4 regions of the Actinopolymorpha sp. B17G11 genome follow, and region 1 is predicted to be linked to each of the others. Evidence: predicted binding sites of a transcription regulator. Region 1 holds the regulator's gene; each other region holds the start of a gene.
The links. The regulator LexA, encoded in region 1, represses DNA repair genes until DNA is damaged. The targets are predictions, from matches to a motif close to TCGAACANNTGTTCGA.
Positions count from the first base shown of each region.

Region 1 (4,833 bases):
ATGGAGGCCTCGGGCGGCGGGACACTCGGCCTCTTCTCGTCCCGCCGCGCCGCGCAGGACGCCGCGGCAGCGGTTCGGGAACGCCTCGGCCTCGAGGTGCTCTGCCAGGGCGAGGGGCAGCTGGCGGAGCTGCATCGCCGGTTCGTGGACGAGCCGCGGACGTCGTTGTTCGGCACCTTGTCGCTCTGGCAGGGACTGGACGTGCCGGGCGACACCTGCCAGCTCGTGGTCATCGACCGCATTCCGTTCCCGCGTCCCGACGACCCGCTCGCCTCGGCCAGGCAGCGCGCCGTCGACGAGGCCGGCGGCAACGGCTTCATGGCGGTGGCGGCGACCCATGCCGCACTGCTGCTCGCCCAAGGCGTCGGCCGGCTGATCCGGCGTTCGTCCGACCGCGGGGTGGTCGCCGTGCTCGATCCCCGGCTGGTCACGGCCCGCTACGGCGGCTTCCTGCGGGCGTCACTGCCACCGATGTGGTTCACGCCCGACCGCGACGTCGCCGTCGGAGCGCTGCAGCGTTTGCGCGCCGCCCGCGACGCCTGATCAGTCCGGCATGCGTACGCAGATCGCGATCGGGGTCTGTTGGCGGCCCTGACCGAACGGGTTGTCCCGGAACAGTTCGCAGAAGAAGCCGGGGCGGCGATCGGTGTCGTGTCCCAATACGTCACGGCCGAGGTCGTTGGAGTCGATGACGACGGTGCCCGCCAGCGTCCCGGCGATGTCCTCGGGGAGCTGGGCAGTCACGGCGTCGGTGATGGCCGTGGCCACCTTGCCAGGGTCCTTGGGCGGAAGCTTCGCCGAGACATTGGACGGGAACGCCGAATAGGACGTCGGGCCGTCGATCGCGTTGACCCGGTGCCCGGCCACGACGTAGAACCATCCGCGCTGGCGGACGGCCTTGCCGACGACACTGGCTGCTGCCGCTGCCAGGATCCTGGGAAGGCCCGCCTCGTTGATCGCCAGCTGCATCGTCCAAGGGCTGCCGAGTCCGATGCCGTGCGGCGTGCGCTGGACCAGCCGGGAGAGGACCCTGGCCGCGGGTCCCGGGTCGATCTCCCAGGTGAAGTAGGACCGTCCCTGCGAGATCGCCACGATCTTCTCGCTCACCACGACGTACCACGGTCCCTCGAAGACCCCGCTGAAGTGGGGACTCTCCGCGACATGGCGCGCGGCATCGCGGACGTAGGCCGTCACGCGGGTCGGCACGTCGTCGCCGCGGGCGAAGAGTTCAGTCTGGAGGGGGATGCGTGCCCATCGCATCCCTTCGACCTCCACGACCAGACTCTTGCCGTCGTTCGGGGCCAACGGGTCCTTCGCCGGCGGTGGATCGTGCGGGACAGCGGACCGCGCGTGGTCAGCTCCTGACGTCGCGTCGGTCCCCGTCGTGGAGTTTGTCATGCTGCTCCCGGTCGTCAGGTGGTGTGCGCGGCACCCTGACAGGTCAGACGCGCCGCAGGACCGCGACGACCTTACCGAGGATCACGGCGTCGTCTCCAGGAATCGGCTCATAGGCCGGGTTGTGCGGCAGCAGCCAGACCTGCTTGCCGCGCCGGCTGTAGGTCTTGACGGTGGCCTCACCGTCGATCATCGCCGACACGATCTCGCCCAGCTCGGCCGTGGGTTGCTGGCGAACCACCACCCAGTCGCCGTCGCAGATGGCCGCCTCGACCATCGAGTCTCCCTTGACCTTGAGCAGGAACAGCTCACCTTCGCCCACCAGCTGACGGGGGAGCGGCATGATCTCCTCGACAGCCTGCTCGGCGAGGATCGGTCCACCGGCGGCGATCCGGCCTACCACGGGCACGAACGCCGGCGTGGGATGAGCGTCACCGCTGTCGGTCTCGTCGTACGTCGTCATCCGGGCACTCGAGACGGCCCGGCGGTGCGTGTCGGGGAACAAGACCTCGAGCGCGCGGGGTCGGTTGGGGTCGCGCCGGATGAACCCCTTGGTCTCGAGGACGCGGAGCTGGTGGGCGACCGATGAGGACGAGGTCAGACCGACGAGCTCGCCGATCTCGCGCATGGCAGGTGGATATCCCCGGTTTTCGACCGACTCGCGGATGACTTCCAGGATTCGGCGCTGCCTGGGCGTGAGGCCGGTGGCGTCCGGCGGCCCGTCGGGCAGTTCGCGCACGGCCGCGGTGGAGGAGTCGCGATCGGACTTCTTCCGCTTGGGCATAGCGGTGTTCTCCTTCCGAGGGTTTCCAGGAAGGGCTCCCGGGTTCCCGCCGGGTGCCCACATCGAGGAGCGTAGGGCCTCCGTCATCCACTTTCAAACATCTGTTCGACGGCGTGTCGCGAGCGTGTCGCGGACCGTGCAGGACGCCGGTCGCGCCCACCTGGCCGATGGGGGTCTGCCTGGCCGACGTGGGCGGGGCTGGTCCTCTCTTATGGGAGAACCTGTGGCCTCGAACCTATTTTCGACCCTGCGGTCTGGCGGGCTGTCGGTGGGATGGTGTAGAAAATCGTCCAGGCGTTCGATCGAACAGTCGTTCGACGTCGAGCAAGGTCGAGGTTCGTTCTCTCGCCGTAGGAGGTCGGCACATGAGCAGCAGTGCGCCAGTCGTGCACATCGACGAGTTCCGTTCCCGGCGGACCTCTCGGGCGGGCGCGCCCCACCTCCCGGAGGCACTGTCGGACAGTGGACGGCTCGAGGCGGTCCCCCGCAGGGCCGCCGCCGAGCGCACTCCGGCGCGAGTCCGGCGCGGTCCACGGCCGCGGTTGGTGCGGGCGTGTCATCGAGGGCTGGTGGCGGGTGAGCCCGTGCAGGCGCCGGTCACCCTGACCCGGCGGGGCCGGGTCACCGTTCTGGTGATGACGCTGGTCTTCCTCGCGCTCGGCGTCCTCGGCTCGGTTGTCCTGTTGCAGGGCGCGTCGGCCGCCGACGCGGGCTCTGACGGTGGTCAGTCGGTCCGGACCAGGACGGTGACGGTGGCGCCAGGGCAGACGCTGTGGGAGATCGCCGCACGAGTGGATCCTGATGCCGACATCCGGGCCACGGTCGAGGAGATCTCCCGGCTCAATGGCCTGACGAGTGCGGGTGACCTGGAGATGGGCCAGTCACTCGTGGTCCCAGTTCGTTCCGGTGGCTGACATCGCCGCCCCGAAGGTCTGGCCGGCGACACGCCCGGCTATCGCGGGTTCTGTCCCGCCTTGCGCCACCTGACCTGCAGCGACGCGGGGAGAGGAGTGTCGCCGGCGCGTCGAAGCTTGCATGGGTCTGGCGACCGACGTACGGTACCCCTAGATATGGTAGTTACAGAGCTGTAAGTCGTCCACAGGTTGTGATTCGAAGCCCACAGGTTCTCCCCAGGGAATCCACAGTCTCATCCCCAGGAGAAGCGCGATCTGGGCCCCGAACCAGGACATGTCGGGCAGATCTTGACGGCAGGGCCCGATCATCTGATCACCGCCGCCTGGACCCCGAGGAGCGCGCGTCATGCACTGCCCTTTCTGTCGACACCTCGACAGTCGCGTCGTCGACAGTCGTACGACCGACGACGGCACCGCGATCCGGCGCCGTCGCCAGTGCCCTGAGTGCGAGCGTCGCTTCACGACCGTCGAACAGGTCACCCTCGCCGTGGTGAAGCGCTGCGGAGTGACCGAGCCGTTCAGTCGGGACAAGGTCGCGGCCGGTGTGCGCAAGGCGTGCAAGGGACGGCCCGTCGACGAAGATGCCCTCGCGCTCCTCGCACAGCGCGTCGAGGACGAGATCCGGGCTAGCGGTTCGGCCGAAGTTCCGTCGCACGAAGTCGGGCTCGCGATCCTCGGTCCGCTGCGGGAACTCGACGAGGTCGCCTACATGCGGTTCGCAAGTGTCTACCGGAGCTTCGGGAGCCTGTCCGACTTCGAGACCGAGATCGCGCTTCTGCGCGCCGAGCGGGCCGAGACGGTTCCCGAACCCACACCCGAGCGGGAATCCGCCCACCCCTAGGAGCAGGGCCACGACGGCCGAACGGGACCAGGTGGAGAACGGCTCGCCACAGACCCGTTCCTGGGCAGGCGAGGGGAAGCGTCCGGACCAGGAACACCAACACACCAGAAGGAACCAAGGAGAGGCAGCATGACGGAGACGGTGAGCGGCTCAACCCGCGGGGGGGCGAGGGGACGTACGAATAAGGGGCTGAAGATCTCGAGGGTCTTCACGAAGCCCGGTTCGCACCCCTACGACGAGGTGACCTGGGAGCGCCGCGACGTCGTACAGCAGAACTGGAAGACCGGCGAGACCGTCTTCAGCCAGAAGGGCGTGGAGTTTCCCGACTTCTGGTCGGTGAACGCCTCGACGATCGTCACCACGAAGTACTTTCGGGGTGCCGTCGACACCCCGCAGCGGGAACAGAGCCTGAAACAGCTCATCGACCGGGTGGTCAAGACCTACCGACAGGCAGGCGAGGAGCACGGATACTTCGCGACTCCGGCAGACGCCGAGATCTTCGACCATGAGCTCACCTGGATGCTGCTGCACCAGTACTTCAGCTTCAACAGCCCCGTCTGGTTCAACGTCGGCACGCCGTCGCCGCAGCAGGTGAGCGCCTGCTTCATCCTGGCGGTCGACGACTCGATGGACTCGATCCTCAACTGGTACAAGGAAGAGGGCCTGATCTTCAAGGGCGGCTCCGGCTCGGGTGTGAACCTCTCCCGCATCCGTGCCAGCCGCGAACTGCTCTCCTCCGGCGGCACGGCGTCCGGGCCGGTGTCGTTCATGCGCGGTGCGGACGCCTCGGCCGGGACCATCAAGTCCGGCGGGGCGACCCGGCGCGCGGCGAAGATGGTGATCCTCGACGTCGACCACCCCGACGTGGAGGAGTTCATCGAGACGAAGGCGCGCGAGGA
Region 1 is NZ_JBEFTW010000002.1:260,579-265,411, forward strand. It holds gene ABN028_RS03540 (ATP-dependent DNA helicase) at 1-543, shown strand, start outside; gene ABN028_RS03545 (hypothetical protein) at 544-1,398, opposite strand; gene lexA (transcriptional repressor LexA) at 1,442-2,179, opposite strand; gene ABN028_RS03555 (LysM peptidoglycan-binding domain-containing protein) at 2,545-3,093, shown strand; gene nrdR (transcriptional regulator NrdR) at 3,440-3,934, shown strand; gene ABN028_RS03565 (vitamin B12-dependent ribonucleotide reductase) at 4,064-4,833, shown strand, end outside.

Region 2 (4,833 bases), on a different contig from region 1:
CAGCCGGTGAGGATCACCCACTCGCCGTCCGCGCGCGCCGCGAGGTCCTCGAGGTCGTAGGTGGGGCGTCCCTTCTCTCCACCGCGCAGCTGCGCCTCGGTGATGGCGCCGGCCAACCGGTGATAACCCTCCTCGCCGCGCGCCAGCACCAGGAGGTGGCTGCCCTCCGGGTCTGCAATGCCGTTCTGCGGTTGGGAAAGCTCGAGGGAGAGCTCGGCGCCGAAGACGGTGGCGAGGTCGTAGCCTGCGAGCTCGGCGGCCTCGGCCATGCGTACGACACCGTAAAGACCGTCGTGGTCGGTGAGTGCGAGCGCCTGGAGGCCCAGCGCGACGGCGGTCTCGACGAGTTCCTCGGGATGGCTCGCACCGTCGAGGAAGCTGAAGTTGGAATGACAGTGGAGTTCGGCGTACGGAACGACCGGGCCGTCGGGGCGTTGCGGACGGTCCTCGGGCGGCGGATCATACGGCGGACGTACGGAGGTCCACGCCGGGCTGTCGCCGCCGTCGGCGTGTGGTGGCGGACCACCGGGGCGTCGCCGGCCGGAGAGCTTGCGTTCGAGCTCTGACCACGGGACCTGCGGGTTGTCCCAGCCCATCAGTGCCGCCCTCGGATGGGTCGGCCGGTGAATCCGGGGGCGGCTTCATGATCATGCGTGAGAAACAGGGCTTCTTCACGCCGAAAAAGCCCTGAAAGTGACGCATGATCATGAGCGGCGCGCGAGGTGGAGAGAAGGAGGAGCTCAGTCATAGCAGGCCTCGATCCACCATCGGCCGGTTTCAGCGTCCTGCACGTGGGAGGCCGTGGTACCCCGAGCGCTCGTGCCCGCACTGGGGTTTCCGGTGCTGGGGTTTCCGGTGCTGGAGCGGGCGTCAGCGTCAGGGATGCTGCTGGCATTGTTCCCAGAGGAAGTGGTCCCGTCGGGAGAATGGCCGTTGAAGCCAGAGACGCTGCTGATGCTGTTGGCGAGGGGGTCGGCGGTGGACCTGGTGCCGGCTTCGTACCGGAGGACGAACGCCCGCCCGTCAGCGCATGCGACCTGGAATCGCGCGCAGCGGCTGGCCGCCACCGGATCCCACCAGCGCTCGTCGACCGGCCAGGGACCCGCCCAGCCCGTGATGACCGAGTTGTCAGAGCTGTCCCGCTCGAGCAGGCGGCAGTCCTCCGACAAGGCACCGCGTTCGCTGATCTCGACCAGGTGGCCGGTCGCACCGAGGACCCGCACGGGTTCGGGCGTGGCCAGGACCGTGGTCGGGGCAGGAGGCGGGAGATGCCCCGGCCACGGTTGCCCGGTCGGGCGGGCAGGTGCGATGTCGTCGCCCCACGGCACCAACGTCATGCGTTCGGCCGGTGCCCGCCCTCCTGACAGAACGACGGTCACCACCGCTTCGTGCCCGAGTTGGCTCTGCACCCGGGTGAAGGCGCGGTGGATGCGTTCGTCGGGTGCCTGGTCGCCCCACAGACCGTCCTGGTACGCCCCGGTTGGGGCCACGTCGTCGGGAATCAGCCGGACGCGTACGACACCGGAGGTCAGTTCCTCGGTTGGTCTGCCATCGCCCGAGCCGCCACCCGATCCGCTCGATCCATCCGATCCATCCGAGCCGGTTGCGCCGGTCGAGCCGCCACCCACCGATGTTCCGCCTACCGACGTCGCGGCCGAGGTGTCGGACGCACGAGTGCTGGTCCCTTGCAGTTGCCAGCGCACCCGGTCGACGACATCGGCCGCGCTGAACCACCGCGGATGCCGCCACTGCCGGCTGCGCGGTTCGTCGCGTTCGGTGTCGATCTCGACCCGGAGACAGGTGCAGACCAGATCGCGTTCGGCGAGCCCGGCGACCAGGCGTTCGGCGGTGCCGCGGATCGCGAACGCCACCTGGTCGACCCGCTCGACCGGCGGCTCGAACGCGGCGTCCGTCGCCAGCTCGGGCGGCGGCCGCCGCGTCGCCAGCGGTCGGTCGTCACGGCCGGCGGCGAGCCGGTGCGCGGCGACACCGTCGTTGCCGAACCGGGCCAGCACCTGTCGGGCGGGCAGCGCGGCGAACGCACCCAACGTACGAATACCCAACCGGCGCAGCAGGTCGACGAGCTCGGGCCGGTCGAGTGTGTCGACCGGGAGCGAGGCGAGGCAGCGGGCGGACTCCCCGGGCGGGAAGGCCAGCTCCCGTTCGCCGGAGCGTTCGGCCAGACGCGCCGCCTGCTCCGCCGCGAACGGCCCGTCCGCGATCCCGATCACGCAGCTGTGGCCGGCCTCCTCGAGGTGCGTACGCAGGATCTGCCCGAACGTATCGCCGTAGTAGCGGCTCGGCCCCTTGGCCGCGAGCGCGCACCGCCCCGGTCGGATGACCTCGACGCCAGGGGCGAGGGCCTCGATCGCGGCGACGACCGGTTCGAACTCCCGGGCGTCGACAGCCGGGTCGTACGCCAACGTCACCAGGTCAGGGCACCGCGCCTGCGCCTCGCGGACCCGCAGCCCGCGTCTCACGCCATGCGCGCGCGCGGCGTGCGAACAGGCGAAGATCTGCCCCTTGTCGAGGACCGCGAGGGGAGCGTCCGGTGGTTGCCCGGCGTCTCGCCCGGCAGCGGTCACCGGCCAGTCGGGGAACCAGACGACGATCGTGCGTACGGCGTTCATCCCGCGCGCTCCCACCGGCGGCCAGGGAGGCTGGTGCGACCGGGACGGTCAGCAAGGTCGGGAAGCTCAGCAAGCTCGGTGAGCGGAGCGAGGTCGGCGCGATCCGCCGGTCCGGCGACGCGGACGTCCCCGGCGCGGTCGGGCAGCCACAACCGGGTCGTACGACGTCGCCCGCCGGTGCCCCGCCCCGTCGCCTCGACGGTCACCTCGCGAGACGTCAGGTGCCCGTGCCCGGCGCCGAGGCCGTGCCAGGTGCTCGACGTGATCGCCATCCGCAGTTCGCATCCCGGCCAGTCCGGGCGTTGGACGAGAAGGACGGCGCCGCGTTCGCGTACTCGGGCGGCCAGCCGCTGCGTCTCCGCGTCGTAGGGGCGGGCAGGTGGGCGGACGACCACGAGGTCGAGGACGTCGACCAGGGTCGCGACAACGTTGAGCCACTGTCGTCCCGGCGCCGGGACCAGGATGACCCGGGTGAGGTCGATGCCCAGCCCGGCCGCGGCTTCCGCGCCGAAACCGGGCATCCCGACCATCCCGCACCAGGAGCCCGCCCGGGACGCTCCGGCCAGGAGCGCCATGGTGAGCATCGCCGAACGCTGGACCGAATAGCTCGCGCCCCGGCGAAGTCCCCGCTCTGGCAGCAGGTCGCCGAAGGCCGGGAGCGCGGGGAGGGTGGGCACCGCCCGGCCGGATCCCGTGGCAGTCGCCGGGCGGGCCGCGAGCTCGGCCCGCAGCTCCTCCACCACCGCCGCACGGTTGCGCCTCGCCCGACTGTGGTCCGCGATGCCGGGTTTCGATCCGGTGCGTTCGGCCACGGCAGGCTGGCTTGCCGACGTGCGTACGACGTCGAGGGTGCGTCCCTGCGCAGAACCAGCCACCACTCCATCATCGAACGTACGTTCGATGGTGTCAATCTCTACTGCGCCAAGCTTTCTGGCGTGACCCCACGTAGGAACCGCCAGCTCTACAACACGATCCGGCCACCCGGACCCTCGGCGACCTCACGCCACGGCAGGCCTACCTCGAGGGGGCGATGGCCGGACACCGATGCCCGCGACTGAAGTCCGTGCCCAGTCGAGCCGAAAGCAAAAGCTTAAGCGAAGACTTGACTTTCTGGAGGGTCACCCCTACGGTTAAGTGCATGCTTAACCATGAGTCGGCGGCCGCGGATCGGGTGTTCCACGCTCTCGCCGAGGCCAACCGCCGGGCGATCATCCAGCGCCTGACCCGCGGCCCGGCGACGGTGAGTGAGCTGGCGCGCCTCCTCGGCGTGACGGTCGCGGCCACGGTCCAGCACCTGCAGGTACTCCAGACGAGCGAGCTGGTCCGATCGGAGAAGGCCGGACGCGTCCGCACCTGCCAGATCGATCCATCAGGCCTGCGGCGCGCCGAGGAGTGGCTGCGCCTCCAGCGAACGACATGGGAGCACCGCCTCGATCGCCTCGGCGACGTCCTCGGCGAGAGCGCGGCCGACCACACCACGACCACCACACCCCCGGACGACCCCTCGAAGGAGCCCAGATCATGACCGAGCACTCGGTGAAACACAGCACGTTCACGCTGGAGCGGACCTACTCCGCCTCGCCCGCACAGGTCTTCGCGGCCTGGGCCGATCGCGACACGAAGGCGAAGTGGTTCGCTGCCGACGACGCCGACTACACCCTCGACTTCCGCGTCGGTGGCGCCGAGGCCGCCCACGGACGCACCGACGACGGCGCAGAGATCGTCGCCGAGTCGGTCTACCGCGACATCCTGACCGACGAGCGCATCGTCTACACCACCCTGCTGTACGGCCGCGGTGTGCTGGCGACCGTGTCGGTGACCACCGTGGAGTTCGTCTCCAACGGCACCGGCACGCACCTGGTGCTCACCGAACAGGACACCTTCCTCGACGACCAGGAACAGCCCGAGTGGCGCCAACAAGGCACCGGCGACTGGCTCGACGCACTCGGCCGCGAACTCGGCCAGTCCTGAAGGGAGTGTCCCCCATGCACAGAACGAACGACCCGAACGCCGAAGCCGAGATCCGCGAGCTGTTCGAGACCCGCACGCAGGCACTTGCCGGCAAGGACGCCACCACGCTGGCCGCCGCGAACGACGCCGATGTCGTGGTGTTCGATGCCGTCGCCCCCTTCGCCCATCGTGGCGCCGAGTCGACAGCGCGAAAGCGGGAGTGGCTCGCGGCGTACCGCACCGGCATCGGCCA
Region 2 is NZ_JBEFTW010000005.1:107,368-112,200, forward strand. It holds gene ABN028_RS07720 (error-prone DNA polymerase) at 1-596, opposite strand, end outside; gene ABN028_RS07725 (DNA polymerase Y family protein) at 741-2,630, opposite strand; gene imuA' (DnaE2-dependent mutagenesis accessory factor ImuA') at 2,627-3,505, opposite strand; gene ABN028_RS07735 (ArsR/SmtB family transcription factor) at 3,769-4,155, shown strand; gene ABN028_RS07740 (SRPBCC domain-containing protein) at 4,152-4,601, shown strand; gene ABN028_RS07745 (YybH family protein) at 4,616-4,833, shown strand, end outside.
Region 2: the regulator LexA is predicted to act here: its motif matches at 3,516-3,531, upstream of imuA' (DnaE2-dependent mutagenesis accessory factor ImuA').

Region 3 (4,833 bases), on a different contig from region 1:
ACCTCTCGTGGGTGTGACCACGGCCGTGGCCCCACGGCCATCGGCGGAGTCTAGACGACCGAACGCGGCTCTATGTCGAGTCGTCGCCCGGGTCGTCATCGAACAGGCTCGGCGTCTGCCCGAACGCCGAGTCGGCCGGCACCGCGAGGCCGATCTGGCGCCACGCCGCGGGAGTTGCCACCCGGCCGCGTTGGGTGCGGGCAAGATAGCCGTTGCGGACGAGGAACGGCTCGGCGACCTCCTCGACCGTCTCACGCTCCTCACCGACCGCGACCGCAAGGGTCGACAGGCCCACCGGCCCGCCGCCGAACCGTCGGCACAGGGCGTCGAGGACAGCCCGGTCGAGCCGGTCAAGCCCGTCCTCGTCCACTTCGTACAGCGTGAGGGCGGTCCGGGCGACGTCGTGGCGGACGACACCGTCCGCACGGACCTGGGCGTAGTCACGGACCCGGCGGAGCAGCCGGTTGGCGATCCGGGGCGTGCCCCGGGACCGGCTGGCGATCTCGTGCGCGCCGTCGCCGGCGACGGGGACGTCGAGCAGCTGCGCGGACCTGGTGACGATCTCCTCCAGCTCGGCCACTTCGTAGTAGTCCAGGTGCCCGGTGAAGCCGAACCGGTCGCGCAGTGGACCGGGTAGCAGACCCGACCGGGTGGTGGCACCCACCAGCGTGAACGGCGGGATCTCCAGCGGGATCGCGGTCGCGCCAGGTCCCTTGCCGACCACCACGTCGACCCGGAAGTCCTCCATCGCCATGTAGAGCATCTCCTCGGCGGGACGGCTCATCCGGTGGATCTCGTCGAGGAACAGCACCTCGCCCTCGGCGAGGGAGGACAGGATGGCGGCGAGGTCGCCAGCGTGCTGGATCGCGGGCCCGCTGGTGATCCGGAGCGGCGCGCTGAGCTCGGCCGCGATGATCATCGCCAAGGTCGTCTTCCCCAGCCCTGGTGGGCCCGAGAGCAGCACGTGGTCCGGTGGCCGGCCGCGACTCCGCGCGGCTTCCAACACCAGTCCCAACTGGTCCTTGACCCGGGACTGCCCGATCAGCTCCTCGAGCGTGCGCGGCCGGAGCGCGGCTTCGACCGTCGTCTCGTCGACGCGGGCCTCCGCTTCGACGAGGGAGCGCCCACCTGGACGCTCGCCGCCCACGTGATCGCCGTTGTCGGCGTACGAGGTCATCGATCAGCTCCCCGGCAGAGGGTTTTCCCACGGCATGTCATGCCCGGGAGAGCGTACGAAGGGCGGCGCGGAGCAGACTCGCCACCTCCGGCGCCGCGCCTGTCTCGGCCTGTTCCTGCGCCAGGGGTTCCACCGCGTCGAGTGCGGTCTCTGCCTCCCGCGTCGACCAGCCAAGGCCGAGCAGTGCACCGCGGACCTGGACCCGCCACGCGACGGTGCCGCCAGCGGCGGCCGGCACGGGAGTTCCGTTCGCCGCGGCACCCGTACCGGCAGTGGGTGCGCCGAGACGGTCCTTGAGCTCCAACACGATGCGCTGGGCACCCTTCTTGCCGATCCCGGGAACCTTGGTCAGCGCCACCAGATCCTCGCGGGCGACCGCGCGACGCAGGTCGTCGGGCCGGTGCACGGCGAGCATCGCCTGCGCGAGCCTTGGTCCCACACCGCTGGCGGTCTGCAGGAGCTCGAAGACCATGCGTTCGTCGTCGTCGGCGAAGCCGTAGAGCGTGAGCGACTCCTCCCGGACGACCAGACTGGTCGGGACGCTCGCGGTCGCGTCCACCCGCAGGTCGGCCAGCGTGCCCGGTGTCGCACGGATCTCTATCCCGATGCCGCCGACATCGACGACGGCGGAGTCGAGTCCGACAGATGCGACCTTGCCTCGTACGAATGCGATCATCGAGGACCCTTCCGGTGCGGCTCGCCGGCACCTTCGGCGGACTGTGTGGGCTGAACGGTCTTCGTGGACACGGCAGCGGCAGTGTGCCAGCGGGCGCCGACAGCCTCCCGCGCGGCGACGACCGGCGGGCGGCCACGACCGACCGGGCCGCGGCGGTTCTGGCTCCGCCCCGCCGCGGCCTGCCGGGCGGCCTCGATCCGGGCGGCGGCAGGGCCACGCCACAAGTGGCAGATCGCGAGCGCCAGGGCATCGGCCGCGTCGGCCGGGCGGGGCTTGGCGGGAAGGGACAGGATCCGGGTCACCATGTGGGTCACCTGTTCCTTGCCGGCGCGGCCGTTGCCGGTGACCGCCGCCTTCACCTCGCTGGGCGTGTGGAGGGCAACCGGGATGCCACGTCGCGCCGCCGCGGTCAGGATGACGCCACTCACCTGGGCAGTGCCCATCACCGTGCGGACGTTGTGCTGGCTGAAGACCCGTTCGAGCGCCACGGCATCGGGTGTGTGCTCGTCGAGCCAGCTGGCGACCACGCGCTCGACCTCGAGCAGCCGGCCGCCCAGGTCGAGGTCGGGATGGGTCCGCACGACATCGACCGCCAGCAGGCCCAGCCGGCGTGGGTGCTCGCTCTCCACCAGTCCGAGGCCGCAGCGGGTGAGGCCGGGATCGATTCCGAGCACGCGCACTGGTCCTGGACCCTCCGCCTCACCTGCCGCCGAACGTCTGTTCGGGAGGCTATCGGGCCCGCGCCCACGAGGACGTGGCGACGCGCCGGCCGGCCCCGGATCCGCGGGTGACGCCGGCGGGCCCCGGATCCGCGGGTGACGCCGGCGGGCTCAGGATCGGCGGGTGGCGCCGGCGGACTCAGCCAGGCCAGTCGAGCCGGGGCAGCGGCCCCTGTTCCAACGGCCACCACTGGATGAGTTCGGTACTGGCAACCGTGGCGAGGACCAGAGCCACGACCGCGAGCACCGCCCCGGCCACGACGGAGACCCAGCGGCGACGGAGTACGGCGGAGAGGATCCGCTGGCTCCCATGCTGGACGCCCTCACCCTCGACACCCCACCAGGCCAGCGCCGCGACGACGAGCCCGATGCCACCGGCCACCAGGTCCCAGCGGGGCGTGATCGCACCCGCGTAGAAGAACAGGACAACGACGCCGACGAGGATGCCCGCACCGGTGACGGCGATCGGCAGGGTCAGCGCAGTGACCAGAACCGAACGCACGAAGTGCCACGGCAGTGCCGCGCCGACCGCCACGGGGTCGAGTCCGCGACGCCCCCTGGTCGATCGCCGCCGCCGGAGGAAGCGGGCCGACCGGTCGACCGTACGGCTGACCACCAGCCAGCCGGTCAACGCTCCGGCCGCGATGAGCGGCACGACGGCGGCCAGGGCCGCGAGGACGGCGAACGCGAGCGTGGTCACGACCCGGTGGGGTCTGACCGGCCCGTGATAGACCGGCCAGGAGGGTTCGGGCGTGCGTTCCTCGGTGTCGGCGGCCTCGCCGTCGTCGGCGTACGGCTCTCCCGGGTCGGCGCCGGGGTCGTACCTGTCGTCGTACCCGTCGTATCCGTCGGCGTGGTCATCGCCCGCGGGCGCGTACCTGTCGTCGGTGTAGGTGTCGAGCGGAGGGGCTTCGGACGCGGCGCCGGCCATGGGTGTGGTCGATCCGTTGCCCAGGTGCGTGTCGGGGATGCCTGAAGCCGGTGCCTGCGACAGTGCGACGGTCCGGTCCGGCGGCGGCTCGCCGGTCTCGAGCCAGCGCAGGAGTGTCGGTGCGCTGGGACGCTCGGCAGGGTCCTTGGCGAAACAGAGTTCGAGAACCGGAAACAGCCAGTCTGGGCAGCCGTCGAGGTCCGGACCTTCGTGCAGGACTCGATAGGCGACAGCCTCCAGTGGCCCCTTGCCGAACGGTGAGCGTCCAGTCGCGGCGTAGGCAACGGTCGCGGCCCAGGAGTGGATGTCCGCGGCCGCCGTGATCTCGGAACCGTGCAGGATCTCCGGCGCGACATAGCCGGGGGTTCCGTAGACCAGACCAGGCACGGTCATGCGGGTGTCGTCGGCGATCTGCGCGATGCCGAAGTCGATGACGACAGCGATTCCGTCATCGAGGAGGACGTTGCCGGGCTTGAGGTCCCGGTGGACGACATCGGCGCCGTGGATCGAGCAGAGCGCGTCGGCGAGGTCACCGGCGAGGTCGGCGAGGTCGGCTCCGTCGAGCGGTCCGTCCCGCTCCACCACCTCGTGCAGGGGTGGTCCGGCGACGAAGTCGGTGACGAGGTACGGCGTGGCAGCCGCGACGTCGGCGTCGAGGACCTGGGCGACGTGGCGGCCCCGGACGCGTGCGAGCACCTGCGCCTCGCGGGCGAACCGCGCCCGCGACTCGCTGTCGCCGGCAACGTGCGGGCGGAGCAGCTTGATCGCGACGACCCGCCCGTCGGTGTCGGTGGCGCGATGGACGACGCCCATCCCGCCCTCGCCGATCCGTTCACGCAGCAGGTAGCCGTCGAGCCGCGTGAACTCGACAGTGGACGCGTCGTCGGTCAGGTCCCGCTGCACGCAAACACGGTAACCGGCCCGCGACGGCTATGTCCGGCGCACGCCACGCCACGCTGATGGCGAGTCGCCAATGCCCGAGTCCGGCGAACCACGCGAACCCGTCGCTAGCCGACCTTCTCCATGATGTCGTCGGACACGTCGAAGTTGGCGTAGACGTTCTGCACGTCGTCGCAGTCCTCGAGCGCCTCGACGAGCCGGAACACCTTGGGCGCGGTGTCCTCGTCGAGCGGAACGGTCACACTCGGGACAAAGCTCGCTTCGGCCGATTCGTAGTCGATGCCGGCGTCCTGCAGGGCCGTGCGGACCGCCACCAGGTCCGACGGCTCGGAGATCACCTCGAACGCCTCGCCGAGGTCGTTGACCTCCTCGGCACCGGCGTCGAGCACGGCGAGGAGTACGTCGTCCTCGGTGAGCGCCTTGCCGTCCT
Region 3 is NZ_JBEFTW010000021.1:96,291-101,123, forward strand. It holds gene ruvB (Holliday junction branch migration DNA helicase RuvB) at 71-1,177, opposite strand; gene ruvA (Holliday junction branch migration protein RuvA) at 1,215-1,853, opposite strand; gene ruvC (crossover junction endodeoxyribonuclease RuvC) at 1,850-2,527, opposite strand; gene ABN028_RS21160 (serine/threonine-protein kinase) at 2,712-4,406, opposite strand; gene ABN028_RS21165 (YebC/PmpR family DNA-binding transcriptional regulator) at 4,511-4,833, opposite strand, start outside.
Region 3: the regulator LexA is predicted to act here: its motif matches at 2,563-2,578, upstream of ruvC (crossover junction endodeoxyribonuclease RuvC).

Region 4 (4,833 bases), on a different contig from region 1:
CCTCCGAGCAGATGACAACAGGGAGTGAATCCTGGGCCTACGTCGCGGAACTGAGACGTCAGGAGTCAGAACCGTTGGTGCACAAGACATTCGCCGATTCCTTCGAAGACACCGACCTCGAGGACGTACTGGCCAAGGCTGGTGTCGGACGCCTGGTCGTGACAGGAGCGCAGACGGACGAGTGCATCCGGTCTACGATCCACGGCGCCTTTGTACGTGGCTACGACGTGACTCTCGTCGGCGACGCGCACACAACGGAGGATCTGAGCCCGTGGGGTGCTCCACCGCCGGACAAGGTCATCTCGCATACGAACCTCTATTGGCAGAACCACTCGGCGCCCGGCCGCACTGCCGGAGTCACGGAAACAAAGGACGTGACGTTCAGCGGCTGAAGGGCCGGCATCGGAGCGAGCCGACTGTCAAACGAACCGGCATGCTGCGCCGACGGCATCCACCGTCGAAGACGACCCTGGCCGGCTTGATCAAGCACATGGCCTCAGTCGAGGAGTGCTGGACCGCGGACGCTCAAGGTCGTAAACCCGACCTGCCGTGGGATCCGGCCGAAGCCGAGGAGGACTGGGACTGGAACTCAGCGGTCACCTTCGCGACCAGCCTGTCCGTGACCAAGCCCTTCACCGGACGCGTCGTCGTCTTCGGTTCGGCATCCGGAGAGGCCAGCCTCACGACCCACGACCTGGTCTTCGCCCACCAGGTACAGGTCAAGGGACCGCACATAGGCGCATTGGCGACCGCGGCGCCTTCCATCTACCGACGTCTGCTCGATGAGATCGAAACGCTCATTGAGCAAGGCGTGTATATCCCCGGCACTCCACACATTCATCCCCTCAGCGACGGCCCGGCCGTGCTCCAAGAACTTGAAGCGGGCGTGACGCACGGCAAGCATGCCCTCGACCCAACGCGATGGGGTGAGCATTGTGAGCCATCGCAACGCTCCGCTGTCGGAACGCTTGGACACTGCCACCCTCGTTCACCCGAACGCTGGCTCGTCGACGGGCGACAGCTCAGAACCCGCGCCGGGACGACGAATCAACGCCGCGGAGCAGCTCGACCAGCGGCATGTCGGCCATGGAGGTCAGCACCATGTCGGCGTCGTGGAGGGGGAGCTGCCTTGTCATCGCGTTGGGGACGACGACGCAGGACAGTCCGGCCGCCCTCGCCGCCGCCAGTCCGTTGGGGGAGTCTTCCAGGGCGATCGCCCGCTCCGGCGCGACGCCGAGTGCCTCGACGGCGACCTGGTAGAGCGCCGGGTCCGGCTTGGTCCTGCGTACGTCCTCGGACGTCTTGACGGTGTCGAAGTGCTCGGTCAGGCCGAGCCGGCGCAGGTGCCCGTCGACCCAGCTCAGCGGGGAGCTGGACGCCAACCCGATCTTGAGGCCGTGTTCTCGCGCGTCCCGGAGATACGCCTCCACGCCGGGCAGGATCGGGTTGGCCGCGATCAGCTCGTGGACGCGGGCCCGCTTGGCGGTACGGATGGCTGTCCGGTCGACGCTTCGGCCGCTCAGGTCGGCGAGATGGGCGTACGGATCCCAGCCGTGATCGGAGCTGCCGATGCACTGCGCCCAGATCTCGATCTCCAGTACGGCGTCATGGGCGGCGAAGATCTCCTGCCACGCCTGGAACTCCGGTACCTCGGTGTCGAGGATGAGCCCGTCGAAGTCGAACACCAGGGCCTCGAAAACCGGGGCCTCGAACGCCGGCATGGGTCGCGGTTCAGCCGGGCCGTCACCGTCCTGCACCTCAGATCTCTCCACGACGACCATTCTGGGTTGTCGTAGGTCCGACGTGGTCGACGACCCGCGGAGGCGCCCTCGGATGCCCCGGGCGTCGAGGGGGAGGTAATTGCCCGGGCGGGCCACCTAGGCTCCGGGCATGGCAGCGCGCGACAACCGTCGGGAGCCCCGGCCACGTGGCCGCCCGCCGCACCCTGACGTGCTGACGCCCACCGAGTGGGCGGTCCTGCTGAAGGTCCGGGAAGGGCTAGGTAACGCCGAGATCGCCCAGATCCGCGGATGTCGCGTCGACACCGTGAAGTACCACGTCGCGAACATCGTCGGGAAGCTGCAGCTCACCGACCGGGCAGCCCTGCAGCGCTGGTCCGGCCGACCACTCGGGGACGAGCCAGGGCCCGGGATCGACCTCGCCCGGGCCGAGAGGAGACAGAAGATGGCCACCACGACCGCACCAGGCACGCTCACCGGGATCGCACCGATGTTCCTCGTCGACGACGTGGCGAGGACCGCCGAGTGGTACCGCGACCACCTGGGTTTCGACATCGGCGACTACCTCCGCGAGGACCACGCGCATGGCCGAATGCACGAGAGCCTCGGTGAGCCCGTCTTCGCGATCCTGCACCGCGACGGCCAGCGGGTGATGCTGGGGCGGACGACGGAGCGCGGCAGGGGCGTGCACTCCAACCAGGACTTCAAGAAGATGTCCTGCGACGCGTACTTCTGGGTCGAGGACGTCGAGGCGTTGTACGCCTATGCGAAGGCGGCCCGCGTGACCTTCCTGCAGGACCTGCACGACCGGTACTACGGCCTGCGCGAGTTCCAGCTCAGGGACTGCGACGGTCGGGTTCTCACCTTCGGCGGAGACCTGCCTGGCAGCTGAGCAGTCCCTGACGTGGACGGAGCTGGGTTCCTCCTGTTTGGGAGAAACACCTGGAAGCGCGGTCGTCGTCCGGCTGACATTCAGAACGTTGGCCTCGGGACGGCATCGGATCAGGCATTGGCGACAACCCGTTCGAACCCGTCGATCCCTTACCCGGTTGGACTGTCCTACGTCCGGCGCCCCTGGTGACGTGACCCCAGGGCCGGCCATACTCGAAGGCCCGCGTCCCAGAAGGAGTCCACGTCATGCAGATCGAGGCCATGGAGATCGAGTCCGCCGTTGACAAGGCGCTCGCGCGCCTGGACCTCGCGACGAAGGCGAGCCTGCTTGCCGGCAAGGACGTCTGGTCGCTCCCGGCTGTGCCCGAGATCGGGTTGAAGTCGCTGGTGATGTCCGACGGGCCGATCGGCGTACGCGGAACCCGGTGGACGCCCGACGACCCGTCGATCGCGCTGCCCAGCCCCACCGCGCTCGCGGCGACCTGGGATCCGGAGCTGGCCCGGCGTGTCGGGCGGCTGCTCGCCCAGGAGGCGCGCCGCAAGGGCGTGCACCTGCTGCTGGCGCCGACGGTCAACCTGCACCGGAGCCCGCGCGGTGGACGGCATTTCGAGGCGTACTCCGAGGATCCGTTCCTCACCGGCCGGATCGGGGTGGGCTACGTCGCGGGTGTGCAGGACGGCGGCGTCGGTGTGACCGTCAAGCACTATGTGGCGAACGACTCCGAGACCGACCGGTTCACCGTCGACGTGCGCGCGTCGGACCGGGCGCTGCGCGAGCTCTACCTCGCGCCGTTCGAGGCGATCGTGCGCGAGGCCGGCGCCTGGGGTGTGATGACGGCATACAACAAGGTCGACGGCACGACGATGACCGAGCACGACGGGCTGGTGAACGGCGTGCTGAAGGGCGAATGGGGCTTCGACGGGGTGAATGTCTCCGACTGGACCGCGGCCCGCGACACCGTGGGTGCGGCGCTCGGTGGTTTGGACGTCGCGATGCCCGGGCCGCGGACCGTCTTCGGCGAGGCACTGGCGCGCGCCGTCGAGGAGGGCAGGGTGCCCCTGACCGTCGTCGACGAGGCCTGCCGCCGGGTGCTGCGGCTGGCGGCGCGGGTGGGTCTGCTCGCGGGCGCGGGACCTGTCGTGGCGCCCGAAGCGCTCCCGGAACCGGTCGACGGCGAGGGCCTCGCGCGTGAGGCGGCGAGCCGGTCGTTCGTCCTGCTCCGTAACGACGGCCTGCTCCCGCTGGACCCGGGCCGGCTCACGCGAGTGGCGGTCATCGGTGCGGCCGCGGCCGAGGCGCGCGTCCTCGGCGGTGGTTCGGCACAGGTGTTCCCGGAGCGGGTCGTCTCGCCGCTCGACGGTCTCCGGGCGGTCCTGCCCGAGGTGACGTACGCCGTCGGCGCGGATCCGCGGACCAAGCTCGCTCCCGCGGCCGGCGACTTCGGGCTGCACGCGGTGTTCCGGGCCGCCGACGGCACGGTCCTCGGTACGCAACCGCTCCAGGACGGCTCTGCCCGCTGGCTGGGCGACCTGCCGGACGGAGTAGACCTCGCGGCCCTGGACAGCGTCGAGGTCGCGGGCGAGTTCACACCAGCCATCGCTGGCACCCACCGGTTCGGGATCGCCGGTGTGGGGGACTACCGGCTCGTCGTCGACGGTGTGGAGCGGTTCGCCGGCCGGCTGGAGGCCGACAGCGACGATCCTGGCGCGGCGCTACTGAACCCGCCGGAGCTGCGCTTCGACGTCGACCTCTCGTCCGGACGTCCGGTCCAGGTGTCGCTGACCCACCGGGTCGCCCGTGCCGAGGACCGCGACGAGGGTGCGTTCATCACGTTCCGGCTCGGCCATGCCACTCCGACGCCTCCGGCGGACGCGCTGATCGAGCAGGCCGCTGCGGCTGCCGGAACCGCGGACGTCGCGATCGTCGTGGTGGGAACGACCGAGGAGGTCGAGTCGGAGGGTTTCGACCGGTCGAGCCTCGCGCTCCCCGGACGTCAGGACGAGCTGGTCCGGAAGGTCGCGGCCGCCAACGCACGCACGGTGGTCGTCGTCAACGCCGGCTCGCCGGTGGAGATGCCGTGGCGCGACGAGGTGGCGGCCGTCCTGCTGGTCTGGTTCCCGGGCCAGGAGGCCGGCGCGGCCCTGGCCGACGTACTCACGGGAGTCGCCGAGCCCGGCGGGCGGCTGCCGACCACCTGGCCGG
Region 4 is NZ_JBEFTW010000015.1:86,714-91,546, reverse strand. It holds gene ABN028_RS17135 (isochorismatase family protein) at 1-392, shown strand, start outside; partial or broken gene ABN028_RS35375 (mycothiol transferase) at 434-547, shown strand; gene ABN028_RS17130 (hypothetical protein) at 590-976, opposite strand; gene ABN028_RS17125 (HAD family hydrolase) at 1,023-1,772, opposite strand; gene ABN028_RS17120 (LuxR C-terminal-related transcriptional regulator) at 1,891-2,631, shown strand; gene ABN028_RS17115 (beta-glucosidase) at 2,877-4,833, shown strand, end outside.
Region 4: the regulator LexA is predicted to act here: its motif matches at 2,752-2,767, upstream of ABN028_RS17115 (beta-glucosidase).